DNA from 3 places in the Pseudomonas sp. URMO17WK12:I7 genome. Region 2 is predicted to be linked to each of the others. Evidence: riboswitches for the same ligand, from Rfam matches in the RefSeq annotation. Region 2 holds a riboswitch; each other region holds the start of a gene.

Region 1 (7,801 bases), on a different contig from region 2:
GGCCTGGAACCGGCTACCAGTACCCAGTACGAACTGGGCCTGAAGATGCGCCCGGATGAACGCACGCGGATCAACGCGGCGATCTTCGAAATCCGTACCAAGGACGAGATCGTGGTCGCGGCTTCGACCGATGGCCGTACCAGCTACCGCAACGCCGGCAAGACCCTGCGCCGCGGCTTCGAGCTGAGCGTGCAGCGCGAGCTGAACGCGCAATGGCAGGCCAACCTGGCCTATACCCTGCTCGATGCCACCTATGACGAGGCCTTCACCCAGGGCACCGCAACCATCGACAAGGGCAACCAGCTACCGGGCGTGCCGCGCAGCAGCCTGTTCGGCGAGCTGGTGTGGAAGCCGCGCGACGGTATCAGCATGGGGCTTGAGGGGCAGTACCGCAGCAAGGTGTATGTCGAGGACACCAACGACCAGCATGCGGCGCCGGGTTATGCGGTGTTCAACTGGCGCACGCAGTTCCAGCAGCATGTTGGGCCGTGGACGTTCCACCAGCTGGTGCGCCTGGACAACTTGCTCGACCGCCAGTATGTGGGCTCGGTGATTGTCGGCGATGGCAATGGCCGCTATTACGAGGCGGCGCCAGGCCGGTCCTGGTATGCCGGCGCGGGGCTGGAATACCAGTTCTGACTGCTTAGGGGCTGCCCTGCAGCCTTTCGCGGGCATGCCCGCTCCCACAGGGACCTGACCTGGCCTGGAGCTGATGGAGAACCTGTGGGAGCGGGCTTGTCGGGGCGCCGAACCGCCGCGAAAGGGCCGGTACAGCCAGCACACCTCTCGGCACTCAAGGATGCCACCCGCCCTATTCCCCGCTACAATGCCGCCCTAAACCGTGACAGCCCGAACCTATAACGACATGTCCCTTCCAAAGAATCACCTGGAACTGCTCAGCCCTGCCCGCGACGTGGCCATCGCCCGCGAGGCGATCCTGCACGGCGCTGATGCCATCTACATTGGCGGCCCGAGCTTCGGCGCGCGCCACAACGCCTGCAACGAAGTCAGCGATATCGCCGAACTGGTCGAGTTCGCCCGGCGCTACCATGCACGCGTGTTCACCACCATCAACACCATCCTCCACGACAACGAGCTGGAACCGGCGCGCAAGCTGATCCACCAGCTCTACGACGCCGGCGTCGACGCGCTGATCGTGCAGGACCTGGGGGTGATGGAGCTGGATATCCCGCCGATCGAGCTGCATGCCAGCACCCAGACCGATATCCGCACCCTGGAACGGGCCAAGTTCCTCGACCAGGCCGGCTTCTCCCAACTGGTACTGGCGCGCGAGCTGAACCTGCAGCAGATCCGCACCATCGCCAGCCAAACCGACGCGGCCATCGAGTTCTTCATCCACGGTGCGCTGTGCGTGGCCTTCTCCGGCCAGTGCAATATCTCCCACGCCCAGACCGGGCGCAGTGCCAACCGCGGTGACTGCTCCCAGGCCTGCCGCCTACCGTATACCCTGAAAGACGACCAGGGCCGCGTGGTGGCGTTCGAGAAGCACTTGCTGTCGATGAAGGACAACAACCAGACCGCCAACCTGGCCGACCTGGTCGATGCCGGCGTGCGCTCGTTCAAGATCGAAGGCCGCTACAAGGACATGGGCTATGTGAAGAACATCACCGCCCACTACCGCAAGGAGCTGGACGCCATCCTCGAAGGCCGCCCGGAACTGGCCCGCGCCTCCAGCGGCCGTACCGAGCACTTCTTCCTGCCCGACCCGGACAAGACCTTCCACCGTGGCAGCACCGACTATTTCGTCACCGACCGAAAGGTCGACATTGGCGCCTTCGACTCGCCGACCTTCACCGGCCTTGCGGTCGGCGTTGTGGAGAAAGTCGGCAAGCGCGACCTGCAGGTGGTCACCGAAGTGCCGCTGACCAATGGCGACGGCCTCAACGTGCTGGTCAAGCGTGAGGTGGTGGGTTTCCGCGCCAACATCGCCGAGCCGCGTGGCGAGTTCGAGGAAGACGGCCAGAAGCGCTATCGCTACCGCGTCGAACCCAACGAAATGCCGGAAGGCCTGCACAAGCTGCGGCCGAACCACCCGCTGTCGCGCAACCTCGACCATAACTGGCAGCAGGCCCTGCTGCGCACTTCGGCCGAGCGCCGGGTCGGCGTGGAATGGCATGCGGTGCTGCGCGAACAGCGCCTGATGCTGACGGTGAGCAGTGAGGAAGGCGTCAGCGTGCAGGTGGCCCTGGACGGCCCGTTCGGCGTCGCCAACAAGCCACAGCAGGCACTGGACCAGTTGCATGACCTGCTCGGCCAGCTGGGCACCACGATCTACCACGCCAACAGCATCGAGCTGGATGCGCCGCAGGCGTTCTTCATCCCCAACTCGCAGCTCAAGGCCCTGCGCCGTGAAGCCATCGACGCGCTGACCGCAGCCCGTGTGCAGGCTCACCCGCGCGGTGCGCGCAAGGCCGAGACCACGCCAGCACCGGTGTACCCGGAGTCGCACCTGTCGTTCCTGGCCAACGTCTACAACCAGAAGGCGCGCGACTTCTACCACCGCCATGGCGTGCAGCTGATCGACGCGGCGTACGAAGCCCACGAGGAGCACGGCGAAGTGCCGGTGATGATCACCAAGCACTGCCTGCGCTTCTCGTTCAACCTGTGCCCCAAGCAGGCCAAGGGCGTGACCGGCGTACGTACCAAGGTGGCGCCGATGCAGTTGATTCAGGGCGATGAAGTGCTGACCCTGAAGTTCGACTGCAAGCCGTGCGAGATGCATGTGATCGGCAAGATGAAAAACCACATCATCGACCTGCCGACGCCAGGTAGCGCGGTGGCCCAGGTGGTTGGCCATATCAGCCCGGAAGATCTGCTCAAGACCATTCCCCGCGCCCCGCACTGATGTTCAGTCCGTGAGGCCCATTCGCGGCTAAAGCCGCTCCTACAGACGGCGCAATACCTGTAGGAGCGGCTTCAGCCGCGAAAGGGCCGCTCAGCGGCCCCGTTTTTTGTCTCAGAGAATCCCCAACCCGCGCGCGGTACGGTCCACCGCAATGCGGGTTTTCTCCACCAGCTCATCCAATTCGCTGTGGTTGGCCACCAAGGCCGGCGCCATGATCATCCGCCCCAGGGTCGAACGAATGATCACCCCTTCCTCGAAGCCATAAGTGCGGCACTGCCAGGCCAGGTCGTTTTCATTTGCATAGCGTTTGCGGCTGCCCTTGTCTTCGGCAAACTGCAGTGCCGCCACCAGGCCGGCGCCTTGCACCTGGCCAATCAGTGGGTGGTTGGCGAACACTTCGCGCAGGATGCGCTGCAAGTACGGGCCGGTGTCTTCCTTGACCTGGCGCACGATGCCTTCATCGCGCAGCGCCTTGAGGTTGGCGATGGCCACCGCTGCCGCTACCGGGTGCCCGGAATAGGTCAGGCCGTGGGCAAACACCCCGCCCCGCTCGACCAGTGCCTCGGCGATGCGCTTGCTCAGCACCAGGCCGCCCATCGGCACGTAACCTGAGGTCAGGCCCTTGGCGATCGACAGGGTGTCCGGCTCGAAGCCGAAGTATTCATGGGCGAACCACTCGCCAGTGCGGCCAAAACCACCGATCACTTCGTCGGCACACAGCAGCACGTCGTACTGGCGGCAGATGCGCTGGATTTCCGGCCAGTAGCTTTCTGGCGGGAAAATCATGCCACCCGCGCCCTGGAACGGCTCGGCGATAAAGCCGGCGACGTTCTCGGCACCCAGTTCAAGGATCTTCTCTTCCAGCTGCAGGGCGCAACGGCGACCGAACTCGGCCGGGGTCAGGTCACCGCCTGCGGCGTACCAGTAGGGTTCGTCGATGTGCGCCACATCCGGGATCATGCCGCCCATCTCATGCATGAATTTCATGCCGCCCAGCGCAGTGGCTGCGAGGGTCGAGCCGTGGTAGCCGTTCCAGCGGCCGATCATGATCTTCTTGCTCGGCTGGCCAACCACCTGCCAATAGCGGCGCACGGTGCGGATCAGCACCTCGTTGGCCTCGGAGCCGGAGTTGGTGTAGATGGCATGGCTGTAGTGGCCTGGCAGCAGGCTGAACAACAGCTCGGACAGTTCGATCACCGCCGGGTGGGTGGTGTGGAAGAACATGTTGTAGTAGGCCAGCTGGTCCATCTGCGTGGCGGCGGCGGCAGTCAGGTCCTTGCGGCCGTAGCCGAGCTGGGTGCACCACAGGCCCGACATGCCGTCGAGGTAGCGCTTGCCGTCGCTGTCCCACAGGTGCAGGCGCTCGCCACCGACGATCACGCGCGGGCCTTCGGCGTTCAGCGCCTTCTGGTCGAGGAAGGCGTGGATGTGGTGGGCGGCGTCGCCGGCCTGGTAGTCACGGGTATCGCGCTGGGCTTGCAGCTTGGCTTGGAACGGTGCGTTCATTGTTGTTCTCCAGGGTAAAACGCGGCGTGCAGTTGTCCCTGCCAGACCGCTGACAGTAAAAATCGGGTGGGGTGAAGCGGCGCGTTCAGCGCCTTCGCAGGTAGCTTTCCAGCGGGTCTTTGCTCAGGCCTTCCTGAGCCTGGGCGAGCGAGTCGATGAACAGCGAAAACAATTCGGACTGCTTGGCGATATCGAGCTTGGTGTACAGATTCTTGCGGTGGGTCTTGACCGTGTCTTCGCTGATGCCCAGGCGCTCGGCCAGGGAACGGGTCGAGTGGCCGCGCAGCAGGTACTGGGCGATGCGGCACTCGCGCTCGGTGAGCAAAGAGGAGCCGAAGTTGTTCAGTGCGGCGTTGATCTGCCGGCCCAGGGCGCTCTCGAAACGCCCGCCGATGGCGTCGACGTCGAGGTGGCTCCACTGCCGCCGTACGGTGGCCACGACCCACGGGGCCACGCACTTGAGGTCGTTGACCTGCTGACGGTCCAGGCGGCGGGTGCTGGCCAGGGCCACGGCGATGGTCAGGTGTTCGTCGAGCGGCACGATGAAGTTGAGCTCGTCTTCCAGGTGGGCGTGCTGGTAGAACGCCAGGTAGTACTCGCTGCGCTTGAAGTGGTCGGGGGCGACGTCGCTGAGGCGGTAGCAACCGGGGGCGATGCCGTCCATGCAGGCGCGGTAGAACGGGCACAGCAGGTAGTAGCCTTCAAGGTACTTGTGGATGTTGCCTTCTGGCAGCCAGGGGCCTTCCTCGTCCTTTTCGAACAACGCCGAGGGCAACCCTTTGCGTGGGTAGAGGAACACGGTGATGGCCTGGCATGGCGCAATCAGCTTGAGTGCGGCGAACAGCGCCTCGACAAAGCCGGGCGAGCCCTGAGCATCGACGACACGGGCCATCTGCGCATACCAGTCGGGCGATTTCAGCCGGTCTTTGCTCATTGTCGTGATCCCATGCCGGGGTTGTTGTGGTTGGAATTCTTGCATGGGGCAGTGGTACAGGCCATCACCCTTCGGGGTGAGGGGGGGGAAATTGGCTTGGAGCGGGTAGGTTTTCAACGACGGTCTTGCAGCGCCTATCCGATCGAGCGCCGCCCGCGCGGCGCATCGCGGATGAATCCGCTCCTACATCTATTCCGGGCCAATCAGTCCTGGGGATACACCGGTGTCCAGCTTGTTTGTTCCCTGCAATATCCAAGGTGACGCTGTTGCCGTACCCCTTTCTCCAGCCATGCGCCAAGGGTACGCGCGCCAAGGGCGCAGGAATAACTGGCCCGAAACAGATGTAGGAGCGTATTCATCCGCGATGCGCCGCGCGGGCGGCGCTCGTTCTCACAGACACTGCAATTCCATCGGCAAGCACCTATCAGCCCCTACGCATCCTCCCCTGCTGGATGCATAGCATTTGACGCCACTCGCGCCGCATGCTCTCCTTACGCCTTGCGTCAGGTGCCCCCCTTGGGGGTGAAACGGGAAATCGGTGCGTCACAGGCCCTCGCCAGGGCCGGGCAAATCCGGTGCTGCCCCCGCAACGGTAAGCGAGCGAAGCATCCAGACCACTGTGCCACGCAGTTCGGCATGGGAAGGTGATGCTTTTCAAGGAGCCCTGCTCCTCCTCGCAAGCCCGGAGACCGGCCTGGCGTTCATGAACACCCCGCGGTGGGCGGGCGCTGTCGCATTCCCTCGGGTGCCTCGCCCCCGGGGCTGCCGCGCCTGTCCCATGCCCTTACAAAAAGCAAAGCAGAGGATCGCGTCATGCCCATCACCAGCGCCAAACACAGCATCGCCACCCCCGTATCCCTCAGCCAGCGCATGGTCATCGCCGTCGGCGCCAGCCTGCTCGGCCTGTGCCTGGTCTACTTTGCCGGCTTCTCGCATATCGAAGCCGTGCACAACGCCGCGCACGACACCCGCCACAGCGCCGCCTTCCCTTGCCACTGAGGCTGCCATGATCAAGCGTATCGCCCGCACTGCCGGGTTCAGCGGCCTGCTCGCCGCCCTGTTGCTGACCCTGCTGCAAAGCTTCTGGGTCGCACCGCTGATCCTCCAGGCGGAAACCTACGAATCGGCCGCCCCCGCAGCCGAGCACCACAGCCACGGCGAAGAAGCCAGCGCCGGCCACAGCCACAGCGAAGAAGCCTGGTCGCCAGAGGATGGCTGGCAGCGCATCCTGTCGACCACCGGCGGCAATCTGGTGGTTGCCGTCGGCTTCGCCTTGATCCTCACCGCCCTCTACAGCCTGCGTGAACCGAGCCGCACCAGCACTGGCGCACTGTGGGGAATGGCCGGCTTTGCCGTGTTCTGCCTGGCACCGACCCTGGGCTTGCCACCAGAACTGCCAGGCACTGCCGCCGCCGACCTCGGTCAGCGCCAGAGCTGGTGGATCGGCACCGCAGCCGCCACCGCACTGGGCCTGGCATTGCTGGTGTTCGCCCGCCATGGGTTGCTCAAGGCACTGGGCGCGGTACTACTGGTAGTGCCCCACGTGGTCGGCGCGCCACAGCCGGAGGTCCACGAAAGCCTGGCCCCGCAAGCGCTGGAAAATCAGTTCAAGATCGCTTCCTGGCTGACCAACGCGGCGTTCTGGGTGGCCCTGGGCCTGCTCAGCGCCTGGCTGTATCGCCGCTCCAGCCACGCCTGATGGCTATCGACCCAACCCTGCCGGCGTTGTACGCCGGCTTCGGTTGCCGCCGGGGCTGCCCGGTGGAGGTTCTCGATACCTTGTTGCAGGAAGTGCTGCAGCGTCATGGCCTGAGCACCTCAGCGCTTCACGGCATTGCCAGCATCGCCGGCAAAGCCGATGAGCCAGGCCTGCAACAACTCGCCGCACGTCACGCCCTGCCGTTGCTGGTTTTCGATGCCGGGCAACTGCAGGCGTTCGAGCCACAACTCAGTCACCGCTCCCCTGTCGCCTATGCCCACAGCGGCTGCTGGGGCGTGGCCGAGAGCGCGGCACTGGCCCTGGCCAGCCTCAGTCACGCTCGCGCCACACTCAAGGTGGCCCGGCAGGTGCTCGGCCCCGCTACCCTGGCACTGGCCTGCAGCAGATAATCGCATTTTTCACCTATTCAAGGATTTGCCATGACGGTCTACTTCATCGGCGCCGGCCCCGGCGATCCGGAACTGATCACGGTCAAGGGCCAGCGCCTGATCCGCCAGTGCCCGGTGATCATCTACGCAGGCTCCCTGGTACCCGCCGCGGTGCTCGAAGGCCATCGTGCCGGGACGGTCATCAACAGTGCCGAACTTCACCTTGAGCAGATCATCGACGCCATCCGCGCCGCCCATGCCAAGGGCCAGGACGTGGCCCGGGTGCACAGTGGCGACCCCAGCCTGTACGGCGCCATCGGCGAGCAGATCCGCCACCTGCGCGAACTGGGCATCGACTACCAGATAGTCCCCGGGGTCACAGCCACCGCAGCCAGTGCGGCGCTGCT
Region 2 (7,801 bases):
TACCAGGAACAGCCCACGCTTGAACAGGAACGCCGAGACATCGCTGCGGCCTTGATACTTCTCGCCATACAGCCAGGCCGACAGGCCGGTGAGCAGGACGAATACCGGGGCGCACAGGTGGGCCAGGGTACGGCTGGCGAACAGCGATGGGTCGGTGGCATCTATGACCATCGGGTCACTGACCTGGCGGTGCAGGAAGAAGGTTTCCCGCACGTGGTCGAGGAGCATGAACAGGATCACCAGGCCGCGCAGGGCATCGATGCTCTGCAGGCGCTGGGTGAGCAGGGTGGGGGTGGCTGAGGCACTGGTCATGGGGTGGTCGCAGGCAGGAATGAATGTCAAATGAAACGTTATCTTATAACTATTTCATGTGAGGTTGATAGCAGTTTTTGTGTTGCCTGAGCTGGCCTCTTCGCGGGCAAGCCCGCTCCCACAGCAATACCACTCACTTGGACATGGTGGTGTACCTGTGGGAGCGGGTTTACCCGCGAAGAGGCCATTAGCTAAAAGGTGTAATCCACGGTGGCAAAATACGACCGCGGTGCGCCCATCACCCACTGCTCGCCACTGAACACCGAGGCCACATACTCCCGGTCGAACAGGTTGTTCACCTGCAACCCCAGGCGCACATCCGGCAGCACCTGCCAGCCGATGTTCGCATCGACCACGGTATACCCCGGCGCACTCTGGCTATTGGCCGAGTCGGCATAACGCTCATCCACATACCGCGCGCCGATCCCGGCCTCCACCTGCTGGCCAAAACCCTTGCTCAGCCACAGGTTGGCCGTGCGTCGCGGCACATTGGCCGGCCGGTTGCCGGCACGGTCCTGGGCCACACCATCGACAACCTCGTCGAAATCATCGAACGTGGCCCGCACCAGCGAGGCGTTGGCCGACACCTGCCACTGCTGCCCCCAGGCCAGTTCCAGCGACGCTTCCAGACCATCGGAGGTCTGTTGCCCGGCCTGCTGCGCCTCGTGGGTGATCGGGTCATCCACCAGCAGCTTGTTCTTGACGATATGGAACGCTGCCAGCGTCCACTCGCCACGGCTCTCCCAGAAGCGCTGCTTGAGGCCCAGCTCGGTCTGCTTGGCCTCGGTCAGGTCGTAGTGCATCTGCGTCGGGCTGAGGCTGACCAGGTTGTCCACGCCGTCCTCGCTGGTGGAGTACTGGCCATACAGCGACAGGTTGTCGGTGACCGCAAACACCAGCCCTGCGCGCCAGTTGCCGCCCTGCAGGCTGCGGTCGCCGCGGCTGCCGTCGATGAGGTTGTCGCGGTCGATATAGTTCTGGTCACGCCGCACGCCGGTCACCAGCGACAGGCGCTCGCTGAGCTGCAGGCGGTTCTCGGCGAACAGGGCGAAGGTGTGGGTGGTGGACAGCGTCTGCGGGCGGGTTGGCGAGTCGCTGTGGAACCAGCCCGGGGTTGGCTGCCACGGGTCGATGTAGTCGCCACCCACATCGTTGTAAGGGCGGTTGCTGTCGACGTTGAAGCGCACCTTGTTGTACTCGACACCGACCAGCGTCTTGCTGGCCAGCCCGAACAGGCGGTGGTCGAAGGTGAAGGCCTGGCGGTCGCCGAGCTGCTCCTGGTTGTGCTTGATCTCCAGGTAGCTCTGGCGCTCCAGCTGCTGGCGATCGGCATCCCAGCTGTAGTTTTCGGCGTTGCGCCAGTGGCGGCGGCTCTTGATGTAGTAGAGCTGGTTGCTGGCGCTGATGTGGTCGTTGAGCGTCCAGTCGGTGGTGAAGCGGGTCCACTCGTCGTGGTAGCGCTGCACGTCGTTGTGGATGTTGTAGTTCTTCTTGCGCAGGCTGCTGCGGTACTGGCCGTCGATCAGCGGCGTGCCGTAGTAGTTGGCCGGCTGGTCGTCACCGCGTTCGTGAGCCAGGGTGAAACTGAGGTCGTCACTGGCATCGAAGCGCAGTGCGGCACTGAGCGCCAGGCTGCGTGAGTCGGTGCGGTCAACCCAGCCGTTGCCGGCCTGCTGGTTCAGGGTCAGGCGGTAGCTCAGGCGCTCGCTGAGGCTGCCGCCGCTGTCCAGCCCCAACTGCTGGCGGTCCCAGGAACCGTAGCCCAGGCGCAGGCGGTTGTGGATGTCGCCAACGAACGGTTTCTTCGGGATCACGTTGATCACTGCGCCTGTGGCGCCTTCGCCATACAGAACCGAAGCAGGGCCGCGGATTACGTCGATCTGTTCCACCATCCACGGGTCGACCGGGAACGTCTGGGTGCCGGCCCCGGTGTACAGGCGCGCGCCGTCGAACAGGGTCATCACCGAACCGTGGCCAGTGAAGCCGCGTGCCGACAGGCCAGTGCCGCCATCACCCGGGTTGCCGATGAAGCTGATGCCGGGTGAGCGAGTCACGGCGTCCTGCACGGTGAGGTTATTGCGTTGCTCGATCTGTTCGGCAGTGATGCTGCTGGTGCTGGCCGGGGTTTCCAAGGCGCTGAGATGCAGCCGTGAACCGGCCTCGGTCGGCGTGGCCAGGTCGACATGCTGTGGGTCACGGGTATCGGTGATGGCCGTGGAGGGGAGGTTCAGTACAGGTTCGTCGGCCAGGGCTGGCAGGGTAACGGCCAGGCAGGCCGCCAGAGGGTGAAGCTTGATGAATCGGGACATGTCGTTCCACTGCTGCAGGAATGAACGGATCCCGGTGGAAAACACGCAAAGGCACACCACGCATGCAGGCGCACACGCGGATACCGGCCTGCGCCCGCCCACCGCGGGTTGCCAAGTGACGCTTCAGGCCGGTCTCCGGGCTTGCGAGGGTCGTGAGGCCTTCACCTTCCCATGCTGGCGCACAGTGGTGTGTCGAAGGCATCGCTCGCTTACCGTTGCGGGGGCAGCGCCGGACTTGTCGTGGACCACGACGCACCGGCTTCCCGTTTCACCCTGCGCTCGGCGGCGCAGGACACCTGAAACTGGCGCGCATCTGACCATCGAATGGCCAGCACGTCAAATGCGCGTGCTAGCGCCCGCGGCGGCGCGACACCCGTGCCTCGATGTTCTTGCGCCCGATCAGCAGTGCTGGCTTTTCCACCACCGGCTCATCGGCCAGCCACTTGTACATCACCAGGCAGTCGACCAGCCCCAGGCGGGCATGGCGATAGGCTTTGGGCAGGCGGCCAACGGTCTCGAAGCCCAGCTTGGTCCACAGCGCCACAGCCACTTCGTTGCTCGCCACCACCGAATTGAACTGCAACGCCAGGAAGCCCTCCTGGCGCGCCAGCTTCTGCGAGTGCTCGCACATCAGTCGGGCCACGCCACGGCCGCGGGCGCCCTCGCAGACCATGTAGCCGCAGTTGCCGACATGCGCGCCAGGCCCTGCGGCATTGGCCTTGAGGTAGTAGGAGCCGAGCAGTTCGCCATCCTCTTCGGCCACCCGTGTGCGCAGCGGCAGTTGCAGCCACAGCTGGCGTGCCTGCTCGATGGTCAGCGTGGGGTCGAAGGCGTAGGTCTCGCGGGCCTGGACGATGGCCTGGAAAGTCGGCCAGAAACGCTCGAAGTCGTCGGGCGTCATGGGGCGGATGTGGATCATGGCGGTTCCTGCAATGGCTAGGCCGCCAAGTCTGGGTGGCGCGGCGCCGTCGCGCAAGGGCGGCGACGCCGGTTGGCTTCAGCCGTTGGCCTTGCCCACTGCGTCCATGGCGCGCGCCGAGTAGACCAGCGCGGCCCCGGCATTCATCGCCACGGCCACACCCAGGGCCTCGGCGATTTCCTCGCGGGTGGCGCCGTGCTTGACGGCTTGTTGCGAGTGCACGGCGATGCAGCCGTCGCAACGGGTTGTGACGGCCACGGCCAGGGAGATCAGTTCGCGGGTCTTGGCGTCCAGGTGGTTGGTCTTGGCACCTGCACCGCTGGCGGTCATGTAGCCGGCGACGGTGTCGGGGGACAACTGCTTGAGATCGCCGATGCCGGCCATCAACTGCTTACGGTAGGCGTCCCAGTCCATCATGCTCATCGTCTTCACCTTGGCAAGGTTGCGGGAGGAGCTTTCAGGCTAGTCGAATTTGCGCCTGTCGCCGGTTGCCGGCGACAGGTTGCGCGAAGGGCATCAGATGTAGACGAACACCAGTACCAAGGCGGCGACCACCAGCCACTTTTCCAGGTAGTAGCGCATGCGGTTACGCTTCTTCAGCGCCTTGCCACGCTCGCGGATCTTGTAGATGCGGGTGAACAGGCGGTTGATGCCGCCGGTCTTGTCGCCCGCGTCGTTGGGCGCTGCGGCGGCTGCCATGACGTTGCGGCTGAACCAGCGGTTGAACGCGGTGGCCCAGCGGTACTTCAACGGGCGCTCGATATCGCAGAACAGGATGATGCGGTTGTGCTCGGTGGTGTTGGCGGCGTAGTGGATGTAGGTCTCGTCGAAGACCACGCCCTCGCCATCGCGCCAGGAGTACTTCTCGCCGTCCACATCGATGTAGCAACCGTCATCGTTCGGCGTGTCCAGGCCAAGGTGGAAGCGGTACGACCCTGCATACGGGTCACGGTGACGGACCAGCTTGGCCCCCGGTGGCAGGGTGGCGAACATCGCCGCCTTGACCGTGCCGATGCCTTGCAGCAGCTCGGTGGTGCGCGGGCACAGGGTCATCGCCGACGGGTGGCTTTCGCCGTACCACTTCAGGTAGAAGCGCTTCCAGCCGGTCTTGAAGAACGAATTGAAACCGACGTCGTCATAATTATCGGACTTCTTGATCTCACCCACGTGCAGCAGCTGCTGGGCTTCGGCACGGATCTCCTGCCAGTTGTCCTTGAGCGGCTGCAGCTCGGGGAAGGCTTCCACCGGCAGGTAAGGCTTGGCCGGGTGCTTGGAGAACAGGTACAGGAAGCTGTTGACCGGGGCCAGGAAGCTGGAGTGGTCGCCCAGCTGACGGGTCAGCTTGTGGCGCACCCGACCGCGCAGGTGAACATAGGCGATCGAGAGGACGAAGATCAGTACGAGTGCAATTTTCATGGACGGTTACTTGTCGAAAAATGGCCATGCGCCATGGCATAAGCTCGCCAGCATAAACAATCATGGGGGCAGTTTGTACTTATTGTTACGTTGATGCGGGTCGACATTGGTGTAAGGCGCGTGAGTGTGCGCAAACGTTTCACGTGATGGAGTTCACATGGTTCAGGACATTCGCCCGAGTGGCACCCCCTTCAAAAGGTTGTTCTTCGCCTTGCCTGTCAGCGATGCCCAACGCCGTGGGATAAGCCAGTGGCGACGCGGCCTGGGCCTGCGCAGCGGCAAGCCGGTGCCGAGCGAAAACTTCCACCTGACCTTGCTGTTTCTGGGTGATGTGGATGTGGCCCGGGTGCCTGCAGTGTGCGCGGCCGTGGACAACCTGGCGCGGCCGGGCGCGCCGTTGCGTTTGCTGCTGGATCAGCTGAAAACCTGGCCGCGGGCCAATGTGCTGGTGCTGGAACCACAGGAAACGCCGGCTGCCTTGCGCCAGTTGGTCTATGGCCTGCAGCAGGCGCTGTTGCCGCTGGGGTTCGAGGAGCAGGCCCGTGAATACCGCCCGCACCTCACCTTGTCACGGGACTTTCACGGCCAGGCCCCGGAGGCGGCCGTGGCGCCTGATTTCCATTTCAGCGCCAGGCACTTCACCCTGTACGAGTCGCGCAAAGGCCGTTACTGGCCGCTGGCGCAGTGGCCTTTGGCAGGCTGACTGCCACAGGCACCCTTGGCCCCGAAACAAACAGTAGCAGGCCACTGGCACTTACCTGTTCGTGCTCTGCGGGGCGCATGCTGGCGAATGCCTGGTTGTTGGGCGCAGCAGGGCGGACAAACCCAGCAGCAGCAAGGTGCCAATGACCATGATTCCCCAAGCCCAGTGCAAGGAACTGAGGTTGTCGCGCACTACACCGGCCATCAGCGGTACGGTGGCGGCAATCAGGTAGCCACCCCCTTGTACGAATGCCAGGAGTGAACCGGCTTGCGCTGGTGAGTCGGCGTGGTCGAGGGTGACGATGAGCGACAGGGGGAAAAGTGCACCGATGCCCAGCCCCAGGCACAAAGTGGCCACTATCGCGAGCTGCAGCGGAGCGGTCATCAAGCATGCCAAGCCCGCAAGTAGCAGGATTATCACCACCGTCAGCGGCTGCCTGCGGTCGGGGTAGCGTTGAATGAGGGCTGATACCAGCAGGCCGGCGATGACTTCCGTAATGGTAAGTGCCCCCAACAGGTAGCCGGCATCGGCGGCAGCCCAACCCAACTCGACATAGAACGGCGCAAGCCAGGCAAGCACCAGCGTGTAGGCCCCGGTGCCAAGACCGAAGAACAACAACAGCAACCAGGCTCGCCCGTTTCTGTATGGCAAACGGGCATCGCTGCGGCTGACGGGGTGGCGACCGACGGCGAACAACCAGGCGAACAATCCGAGCAATGCCGGCAAAGCCGCCACTCCCAAGGTCAGTTGCCAACCCATCAGGGCCGCGCCAGGGGCCGCAAAGGCGGCAGCCAGAGCTGCGCCGCCCATGATGCCCGTGGTGAACAACCCCATCAGCATGCCCGTGCTATCGGGGTGACTGCGCTTGATGAACGCGGGCATCAATGCCTGGATCACTGCAATGCCGACACCTCCCAGGGCCGCTGTGGCGATCAGCGCCGAACCCGATGTTACATAGGCCCTCGCGGCGCAACTAATGGCAATCAGCGTGATACCCAACGCCACCCCGTTGACTTCGCCGACAAGGCGCAGCAGCCATGGGCCGGAGAGCGCAAACAGGCCCATCATCATTACCGGCAGGGTGGTCAGCAGGCCGCCTTCGGCGTTGCTCAGGCCCAATTCATGTTGCAGTGTTCCCAGCAATGGGCCGATGGCGGCCATGATGGGGCGCAGGTTCAATCCGATCAGGACGGCCAACACGCCGACGCATGCTTTGCTTGGCAGATTACGCATCGTGAGGTCGCTCCTGCAGGAAGGCACCTATCGCCTGGTTGAAGGCGTGGGCGTGGGAGATGTTGAACACATGGCCGTCGCCCGCCAGGGTTACCTGTCGGGCGTGAGCGATACGAAGGCTGATTTCCTCGGCTTCCGAGCGTGGGCTTATGCAGTCTCGTTCGGCTGCGAGTACCAGTGTCGCGGCTTGGATAAGCGGCAACTGGTTGCTGACGTCGAAGTGCTTCATGCCATTGCACCAGCGGATCTGGTCTTGCGCGGACAATTGAGCGGCTTGGGCGTGCCAAGCCTGGTAGAGCCGCTGGCCGCGGGCAGAGTCTGCGAAATCAGCACCGACCAACGCCGGCCAGGTTGACTTGAATCGCTTCAGGCATCCATCCGTCTGTTGCAGGCCTGCGGCCCAGTCATCGAGCATGCCCTGCCGATGTGCAGTGTTCATGTTGACGAACGTACCGGCGACGACCAGCTTCTGCACCGCTTGCGGAGCATGGCAGGCCATTTCGAGTGCCACCATCCCGCCCAGTGACAGGCCGATCAAGTGCGTGCTGTCGAGCCCCAAGTGATCGAGCAGTGCCAGCATTTCCAGTGCCTGGGTATGGGCTGTGATACCTTCGGGCGCTTCACTGGACGCGCCGTGGCCCAGTAGGTCGGATACGATGACGCGATGGCCGAGGCCAAGCAGCGCGCCAACTTGAGGTATCCAGGCCCGCCCGCTGTTGCCGAGGCCATGCAATAGCAAAACCGGGCTGCCGGCGCCTGCGTCGTAATAGTAATGTCGATGCTGTCCGTGTGTGAAAAATGCCATGTGTATCTCCTGATCCTTCAGCCACATGCCCGTCAAGATAGCTTAACGTTAAGATAGTTTAAAGGCGTCAAGGTTCAGGAATGTGTACGGGTTAACGTTGATAA
Region 3 (7,801 bases), on a different contig from region 2:
GCATCTACCTGGGTGACAATCAGTTCATCCACTCCAGCAGCCGCCGCAGCGGCGGTGTGCGCATCGACAGCCTCGGTGACCGCTACTGGAGCAAGACCTTCATCGAAGCCAAGCGTGCCTTGGCCATGGCGCCGACCACCAATATCGCGCGCAACTGATATCAAAATGATATATCCTGCCACGGCGGCGTAGCTTGAAAAAAGCTCGCCGCCGTGCGCATTTACAGAAAGCGTCTAATCTAAATTCTCAACTCTTTTCGGCTGCTGCCGTTCGGTCTCAGACAGGAAGTTCTGGCCATGGTGATGATGGCGCGCTTCGCATTCCTTTCCCTGGTGGCATTGCTTGCCGCCTGCTCCAGCCGTGCTCCAGCACCGGCCCCTGTGGTGCAACCACCAATCACCTACAGCCAGCCCGAGGGCTCGCCACTGGCTGACGACGTGCTGATCCGTGCGATCGGCCTGGTCGGCACGCCTTACCGCTGGGGGGGTAACACGCCGGACTCCGGGTTCGATTGCAGCGGCCTGATCGGCTATGTATACCGCGACGCTGCTGGCATTAGCCTGCCGCGCTCGACCCGCGAGATGATCGTCATGCGTGCGCCGACCGTGGACATCAACGCGCTGCAGTCGGGAGACCTGGTGTTTTTCGCCACCGGTGGCGGCTCGCAGGTCAGTCACGCGGGTATCTACGTGGGCGAAGGGCGTTTCGTGCATGCACCCTCTACCGGCGGCACCGTGCGCCTGGACTACCTGTCCAACAGCTACTGGTCCAAGGCCTACCTGCAGGCCAAACGCGTGATTCCCCAAGGGAATCTCGCGCAGAACCGTTGAGCGCTAGCGTGCCTTGGTCACTCGCCACACCACATTGCCCACGTCATCGGCGACCAGCACGCCACCGCGCTGGTCGTTGATGACGCCTACCGGTCTCCCTTTGGCCTTGCCATCCTCGTCGAGAAAGCCGGTCAGCAGGTCTATAGGCTTGCCTGCGGGGTTTCCGGCGCTGTCGAACGGTATGAAAATTACCTTGTAGCCACTGTGCGGCTTACGGTTCCACGAGCCATGCTGGCCCACGAACGCTCCGCGATCGAATGGCGAGGGCAGTACGCCGGGCTCGGCGAAGGCCAGCCCCAGTGACGCCGTATGTGGGCCTACGGCATAGTCCGGCACGAGCGCCGTGGCGACTTTCTGCGGGTTCTGGGGCGAAACCCGTGCATCCACATGCTGCCCGTAATAGCTGTACGGCCAGCCATAGAAGCCGCCGTCCTTGACCGAGGTGATGTAGTCCGGCACCAGGTCGCTGCCGATCTCGTCACGCTCATTGACCGCTGTCCACAGTGCTCCGCTGGCTGGCTGCCAGGCCAAGCCGTTCGGGTTGCGTAGGCCTGATGCGAACAGGCGATGCTGGCCGCTGGCCGGGTCCACCTCCCAGATCGCTGCGCGCCCCTGCTCCTTGTCCAGGCCGTTCTCGCCGACATTGCTGTTGGAGCCTACGGTCACGTAGAGCTTGCTGCCGTCGGGGCTGGCGATCACGTTCTTGGTCCAGTGATGGTTGAGCGGGCCGCCTGGCAGGTCGGTGACCTTGTGGCCTTCCCCGGTAATCTGCATCGCTCCCGGTTCATAGTGGTAGCGCAGCAGCTGGTCGGTATCGGCGACGTAGAAGTCCTTGCCCACCAACACCATGCCGAAGGGGGAATTGAGGCCTTCGATGAACGGTGTGCGAATTTCTGCGACGCCGTCGTGGTCGGCGTCGCGCAGCAAGGTGATGCGGTTGGCGCTGGCTACGCCGGCACCGGCCCGTTTCATCGCCTTGCCCATGAACCAGCCTCGCAGCCCCTTGCCGTCGTCAGGCTTGGGCGGGGCATTGGTCTCGGCAACCAGGACGTCACCATTGGGGAGCAGGTAGAGCCAGCGCGGGTGTTCGAGGTTGTCGGCAAATGCCTGTACCTGGGTGCCCGGGGCTGCCTTGGGTTTAGCCCCGTGCGGCCAACCTGTGGCAGGGGCGATGTTGACGGTCGGGATCAGGCTCTGGCGGGGTGGCGGAAGTTGCGGCAAGGGGCCGCTGCCATCGCTCACCTTCAGGTGGGCAGTGTCGCCGCAGCCTCCAAGGCAGGCGAGCAATGTCCACGGCAACAGCATGATGGTGCGTTTCATGTTCGCAGCCCTTTGTGCCGGTGTATGAACATGTGAGCACGCGCTGTTGCTCAAGGTTCACCGAGCACCGCTCCCGATTGACGAGGCTTAACCGGCCTCTTCCAGGTCCAGGTGATCGATGCGTTCGAAACGCTCGGTGAGAAAATCGATCAGGCGTCGTACCCGTGCCGACAAATGCAATTGCTGCGGATATACCGCGTAGACATCGGCCCGTGTCGGGGTCTGGTCCTCCAGCAACAGCCGCAGGCGCCCGCTGCGCACATAGCGGGCGATGTCCCATTCTGCGCGTAGCAAAATACCGTGCCCCTGCAAGGCCCAGTTCAGTGCCACTTCCCCGTCATTGCAACTGAGCGCGCCCTGTACCTTGATGTTCTGCGTGCGGCCGCCACTGGTGAAGCGCCATACGCCATACGGCGATTCGTTCTGGCGCAGGAAAATGCAGTTGTGCTGGGCCAGTTCCGAAAGCTTCTGTGGGGTGCCGTGCTTTTCCAGGTACAGGGGCGAGGCGCACAGCAGGCGGCGGTTGGAGGCGATCTTGCGGGCGTGGAAGGAGGCGTCCGGCAGGGTGCCGAAACGTATGCCCAGGTCAAAGCCGTGCGACGCCAGGTCCAGTGGGTGGTCACTGATCTGCAGTTGCACTTCGATATCTGGATGGCGCGCATAGAAGTCCGCCAGGGCCGGGCCGATATAGCGCCGGCCAAAACCCAGTGAAGCATTCACCCGGATCAGCCCTTTGGGCTCGGCGCGGTGCTGGCCGAGCAACTGCTCCACTTCGTCGACCTGGGCGAGAATTCGCGCGGCATGGGCGAAGTACAGCTCGCCCTCTGCAGTCAGGCTCATGGAACGGGTGGTGCGGTTGACCAGGCGAATGCCCAGGCGTGCTTCCAGCGCGGCCAGGCGTTTGCTCACTGCCGGTGGTGTCACGCCCAGTTCGCGAGCTGTGGCGGCCAGGCTGCCTTGCTTGGCCAGCAGGTGGAAGAAGCCCAGGTCCTGTGTCGGATTCATCATTAACCCATGGTTACTTAAGATGTGATCCAGGGTTAACTGCTGCCCTGACTTCACTACATATACTCGCCCCATCCCCGCTGGCACAAGCCTGGTGGGCCACAACAAGCATGGGAGTCGAGACATGAACCACTACAAGATCGCCGCCATCCCGGGTGACGGCATCGGCGTCGAAGTGATTGCGGCAGGCGTGGAGGTGCTGCAGGCCCTGGCTGCCAGGCGTGGTACCTTCACCATGGATTTCGAACACTTCGACTGGGGCTCGGAACGCTACCTGCGTGAGGGCCAGTACATTCCCGAGGGTGGCCTGGAATCGCTCAAGGCCTTCGACGCCATCTTCTTTGGTGCCGTGGGCAGCCAGGAGGTGCCCGACCATGTGTCTCTGTGGGGGCTGCGCCTGCCGATCTGCCAGGGCTTTGACCAGTACGCTAACGTGCGCCCGGCGCGTGTGCTGCCCGGGGTTAGCAGCCCGCTGGCCAAGGGCAAGGCGATCGACTGGGTGATCGTGCGCGAGAACTCCGAAGGCGAATACTCCGGCAGCGGTGGCCGGGTACACCAAGGCCTGCCCATCGAGGTGGCTACCGAGGTCTCGACGTTTACCCGCGTGGGCGTGGAGCGCATCCACCGCTTCGCCTTCGAACTGGCCCGCACCCGCCCGGCGAAGCACCTGACGCTGGTGACCAAGTCCAACGCCCAGCGCCACGGCATGGTGCTGTGGGATGAGGTGTTCGCCGAGGTGGCCAAGGATTACCCGGATGTGCGCACCACCCGTGAACTGGTGGACGCCGTGACCACCACCATGGTGCTCAAGCCCGAGCAGCTGGATGTGGTGGTGGCGACCAACCTGCATGCTGACATCCTTTCGGACCTTGCCGCCGCGTTGTCCGGCAGCCTGGGCATCGCGCCCACCGCCAACCTCAACCCGAGCCGCGAATTCCCGTCGATGTTCGAACCGATCCACGGCTCGGCCTTCGACATCACCGGCAAGGGCGTGGCCAACCCGATCGCCACCTTCTGGACCGCAGTAATGATGCTTGAACACCTGGGTGAAGCCGCTGCTGCGCGTGAGCTGATGGCGGCCATCGAAGCGGTGACCGAGAGTGGCCTGCACACGCCGGACCTGGGCGGCAACGCCACTACCCGAGCAGTGACCGATGCCGTGCTGGCGCTGCTGCACCGCTGAATTCAGGCCTGCTTCAGCAGCAGCGCCACCCCCGGGAAATACTGCCCCAGCTCGTTGTGCAGCTTGCGATAGGCATAAGGGAAGTACCAGGCGATGGCGCAGGCTGTGTGTTTCTGCAGGTCATCGACCAGGTCTTGCAGTTCTTCCGGGCTGGCATGCTGGCCTGCCTTCCAGGGGGTGATGAACAGCGCCCCCGCTTTCAGCTGGCTGGGGTAGGCCACGTGGCGGGCGAGGGATGTGGTTTCCTGCAGGGCTGCAGCCATGTCCAGCCGGGCGATTTTTGGCCAGCGCTGGCTCACGCTCAGGTAGAGCGCCTCGTCGGCGCTGCAGATCGAAAGGTCGCAGCGCCCCTCCTGTTCGCCCTCGTCACGCTGCTTCTTGCTGGCAAACTGCGGCAGGGCTGAGCGTTCGGCTTGCCAGGCAGCTGCGGCGAGCATGCCGATGTTGGCGGCGCTGCCATGCCAGTACGGGGCTTCGGCATCGCCATTGAACTGGTTGAAGCGGTCGATGCAGTCGACCCAGCGCTCCAGTACCGGCTGCAGAAACTCCAGGCGAGGGTTATTGATGATCTGGCCTTGCATGCTGAGCTCTCCTGTTATCGTTATGATCGCGTCCAGCGAAAAATGATGGCCATGTGACATCATTTTATTCAGTGTGGCACAAGCCGGCGGATCGGCCACTGACCCGGGCCAGTCCGGCCGAAGTAAAAGGCCCCGTTCGATTGACGCTCCCGGTGCAACCCTCTAACCTTCGCGGCGTGTTTCAGGTGCCCTGCCAGCCCCGACTGGGCAGGGTGAAACTGGGAAGCCGGTGGTCGCCAGCATGGCGCGATTCCGGCGCTGCCCCCGCAACGGTAGGTGAGTAGCGGCCGCGCAGGGCCACTGGGTACAGCTACCCGGGAAGGCGCGCAGGCCTGGGCCGAATGGCCCGCTCACAAGCCCGGAGACCGGCCTGAAACTGCCAACGGCATCACGGAGGGTGATGCGCGGTGCACCGTGGCTCCGGCCATGGCTCCTGCGCGTTCTCCGTCTGCCCGCCTATTACCTGTCGCCGCAGTTCACGTGGCGTCAGCCTGCGGAGAACCCTTCATGAGCGAATCCACCGACCGCGACGAACGCCACCTGGCGCGCATGCAGCGCAAGAAGGCGGTCATCGACGAGCGCATCGCCAATTCCCCCAATGAATGCGGCCTGCTGCTGGTGCTCACCGGCAACGGCAAGGGCAAGAGCAGCTCGGCCTTCGGCATGCTCGCTCGTGCCCTGGGTCATGGTATGCAGTGCGGCGTGGTGCAGTTCATCAAGGGCCGCAACAGCACCGGCGAGGAGCTGTTCTTCCGCCGTTTCCCCGAGCAGGTGCGCTACCACGTGATGGGCGAGGGCTTCACCTGGGAGACCCAGGACCGTCAGCGTGACATCGCTGCCGCCGAAGCTGCCTGGGCGGTATCGCGCCAGCTGCTGCAAGACCCGAGCGTGCAGTTCGTGGTGCTCGACGAGCTGAACATCGCCCTCAAGCACGGCTACCTCGATCTGGACCACGTGCTGAGTGACATTCAGGCCCGGCCACCGATGCAGCACGTGATCGTCACCGGTCGCGCAGCCAAGCCTGAAATGATCGAACTGGCCGACACCGTCACCGAGATGGGGATGCTCAAACATGCCTTCCAGGCCGGTATCCGCGCGCAGAAGGGCGTCGAACTGTGAGTGAAGCGCGCAGCTGCCCGGCGGTGCTGATCGCAGCACCTGCCTCTGGCCAGGGCAAGACGACTGTGACTGCAGCCCTGGCCCGCCTGCACCGCAACTTGGGGCGTAAAGTCCGGGTGTTCAAATGCGGCCCTGATTTCCTCGACCCGATGATCCTTGAGCGGGCCAGTGGCGCACCGGTGTACCAGCTCGATCTGTGGATGATTGGTGCCGAAGAAAGCCGTCGGCTGCTGTGGCAAGCTGCACAAGAGGCCGACCTGATTCTGATCGAGGGTGTGATGGGCCTGTTCGACGGCACCCCGTCCAGCGCTGATCTGGCCCGCCACTTCGGTGTGCCGGTGCTGGCGGTGATCGATGGCACGGCCATGGCCCAGACCTTCGGCGCCCTGGCCTTGGGCCTGGCGCGTTATCAGGCCGACCTGCCGTTCGCTGGCGTGCTGGCCAACCGGGTCGGCAGCCTGCGCCATGCGCAACTGCTCGAAGGCAGCCTGACCGAGGGCCTGCGCTGGTATGGGGGCTTGTCACGCGAGCGCGGCATCGAGCTGCCCAGCCGCCATCTGGGATTGGTCCAGGCCAGCGAGCTGAACGACCTGGATGCCCGCCTTGACGCTGCCGCCGAAGCCCTCGGCGCCAGCTGCGACGCTACCTTGCCGCCGCCGGTGGCCTTCGTCGCGCCCGCGCCACAACCGTGCGCCGCGTCGCTCAGCGGTGTGCGTATCGGCGTGGCACGTGACGAAGCGTTCGCCTTTACCTATCGCGCCAATCTCGACCTGCTGCGTGATCTGGGCGCACAGCTGGCATTCTTTTCGCCATTGCATGATCGTGAGTTGCCAGCAGTGGACAGCCTGTACCTGCCAGGCGGGTATCCGGAACTGCATCATCACGCACTGGCTGCCAATGCACCGATGTGCGAAGCGATCCGTGCCCATCACGCCGAAGGCAAGCCGTTGCTGGCCGAGTGCGGCGGCATGCTGTATCTGCTCGATGCGCTGACGGATGTTGCTGGCGAGCGAGCCGAACTGCTGGGCCTGCTGCCAGGCGAGGCGACCATGCAGAAGCGCCTGGCGGCCCTGGCGCTGCAGGCCGTGGAGCTGCCCGAAGGCACCCTGCGCGGGCACACCTATCATCACTCGCTGACCAGCACCGAGCTGGAACCGATCGCCCGGGGCCTGAGCCCCAACGGCGGGCGCGGCAACGAAGCGGTGTATCGGCTGGGCAGGCTGACGGCGTCCTACGTGCACTTCTACTTCCCGTCCAACCCTGACGCGGCGGCGGCGCTGTTGCGGCCATGAGCGATCACGCCTACAGCGCCGCCGAGCGCGCCGCGATCTACCGCGCCATCGGTGAGCGCCGGGACATGCGCCACTTTGCCGGTGGCACGGTCGCTCCCGAGCTGCTCGCTCGCCTACTGGCCGCCGCGCACCAGGCGCCGAGTGTCGGCCTGATGCAGCCTTGGCGCTTCATCCGCATCAGCGAGCCTGAACTGCGCGGGCAGATTCAGGCCTTGGTCGAAGAAGAGCGGGTGCGTACCGCCGAAGCGCTGGGCGAACGCTCTGACGCGTTCATGAAGCTCAAGGTGGAGGGCATCAGCGACTGCGCTGAAGTGCTGGTGGCAGCGTTGATGGACAACCGCGAGTCGCACATCTTCGGCCGCCGCACCTTGCCGGAGATGGACCTGGCTTCGCTGGCCTGCGCGATCCAGAACCTGTGGCTGGCCGCCCGTGCCGAGGGCCTGGGGCTGGGGTGGGTCTCGCTGTTCGAGC

Evidence for each region. A riboswitch is a leader RNA that binds a small molecule or an ion and turns the genes downstream of it on or off. The one in region 2 is predicted to bind cobalamin.
Region 1: it holds a riboswitch for cobalamin, as region 2 does, so the genes downstream of both, H040_RS24355 (CbtB domain-containing protein) here and H040_RS00170 (TonB-dependent receptor) in region 2, are expected to answer to the same signal.
Region 3: it holds a riboswitch for cobalamin, as region 2 does, so the genes downstream of both, cobO (cob(I)yrinic acid a,c-diamide adenosyltransferase) here and H040_RS00170 (TonB-dependent receptor) in region 2, are expected to answer to the same signal.

The regions. Positions count from the first base shown of each region.
Region 1 is NZ_QLTL01000022.1:21,966-29,766, forward strand. Features, by position in the region: gene H040_RS24335 (TonB-dependent receptor family protein) at 1-639, shown strand, start outside; gene H040_RS24340 (peptidase U32 family protein) at 866-2,866, shown strand; gene H040_RS24345 (aspartate aminotransferase family protein) at 2,978-4,372, opposite strand; gene H040_RS24350 (helix-turn-helix transcriptional regulator) at 4,458-5,306, opposite strand; cobalamin riboswitch at 5,795-6,018, shown strand; gene H040_RS24355 (CbtB domain-containing protein) at 6,120-6,305, shown strand; gene H040_RS24360 (CbtA family protein) at 6,313-7,005, shown strand; gene H040_RS24365 (cobalamin biosynthesis protein) at 7,023-7,415, shown strand; gene cobM (precorrin-4 C(11)-methyltransferase) at 7,446-7,801, shown strand, end outside.
Region 2 is NZ_QLTL01000001.1:28,451-36,251, reverse strand. Features, by position in the region: gene H040_RS00175 (DUF1624 domain-containing protein) at 1-312, opposite strand, end outside; gene H040_RS00170 (TonB-dependent receptor) at 504-2,621, opposite strand; cobalamin riboswitch at 2,732-2,936, opposite strand; gene H040_RS00165 (GNAT family N-acetyltransferase) at 2,971-3,540, opposite strand; gene H040_RS00160 (carboxymuconolactone decarboxylase family protein) at 3,619-3,963, opposite strand; gene lpxO (lipid A hydroxylase LpxO) at 4,057-4,956, opposite strand; gene thpR (RNA 2',3'-cyclic phosphodiesterase) at 5,114-5,659, shown strand; gene H040_RS00145 (MFS transporter) at 5,711-6,892, opposite strand; gene H040_RS00140 (alpha/beta fold hydrolase) at 6,885-7,724, opposite strand.
Region 3 is NZ_QLTL01000009.1:199,788-207,588, reverse strand. Features, by position in the region: gene H040_RS14535 (C40 family peptidase) at 1-158, shown strand, start outside; gene H040_RS14530 (C40 family peptidase) at 297-830, shown strand; gene H040_RS14525 (PQQ-dependent sugar dehydrogenase) at 834-2,150, opposite strand; gene H040_RS14520 (LysR family transcriptional regulator) at 2,238-3,155, opposite strand; gene H040_RS14515 (tartrate dehydrogenase) at 3,280-4,338, shown strand; gene H040_RS14510 (hypothetical protein) at 4,341-4,919, opposite strand; cobalamin riboswitch at 5,086-5,307, shown strand; gene cobO (cob(I)yrinic acid a,c-diamide adenosyltransferase) at 5,427-6,038, shown strand; gene H040_RS14500 (cobyrinate a,c-diamide synthase) at 6,035-7,330, shown strand; gene bluB (5,6-dimethylbenzimidazole synthase) at 7,327-7,801, shown strand, end outside.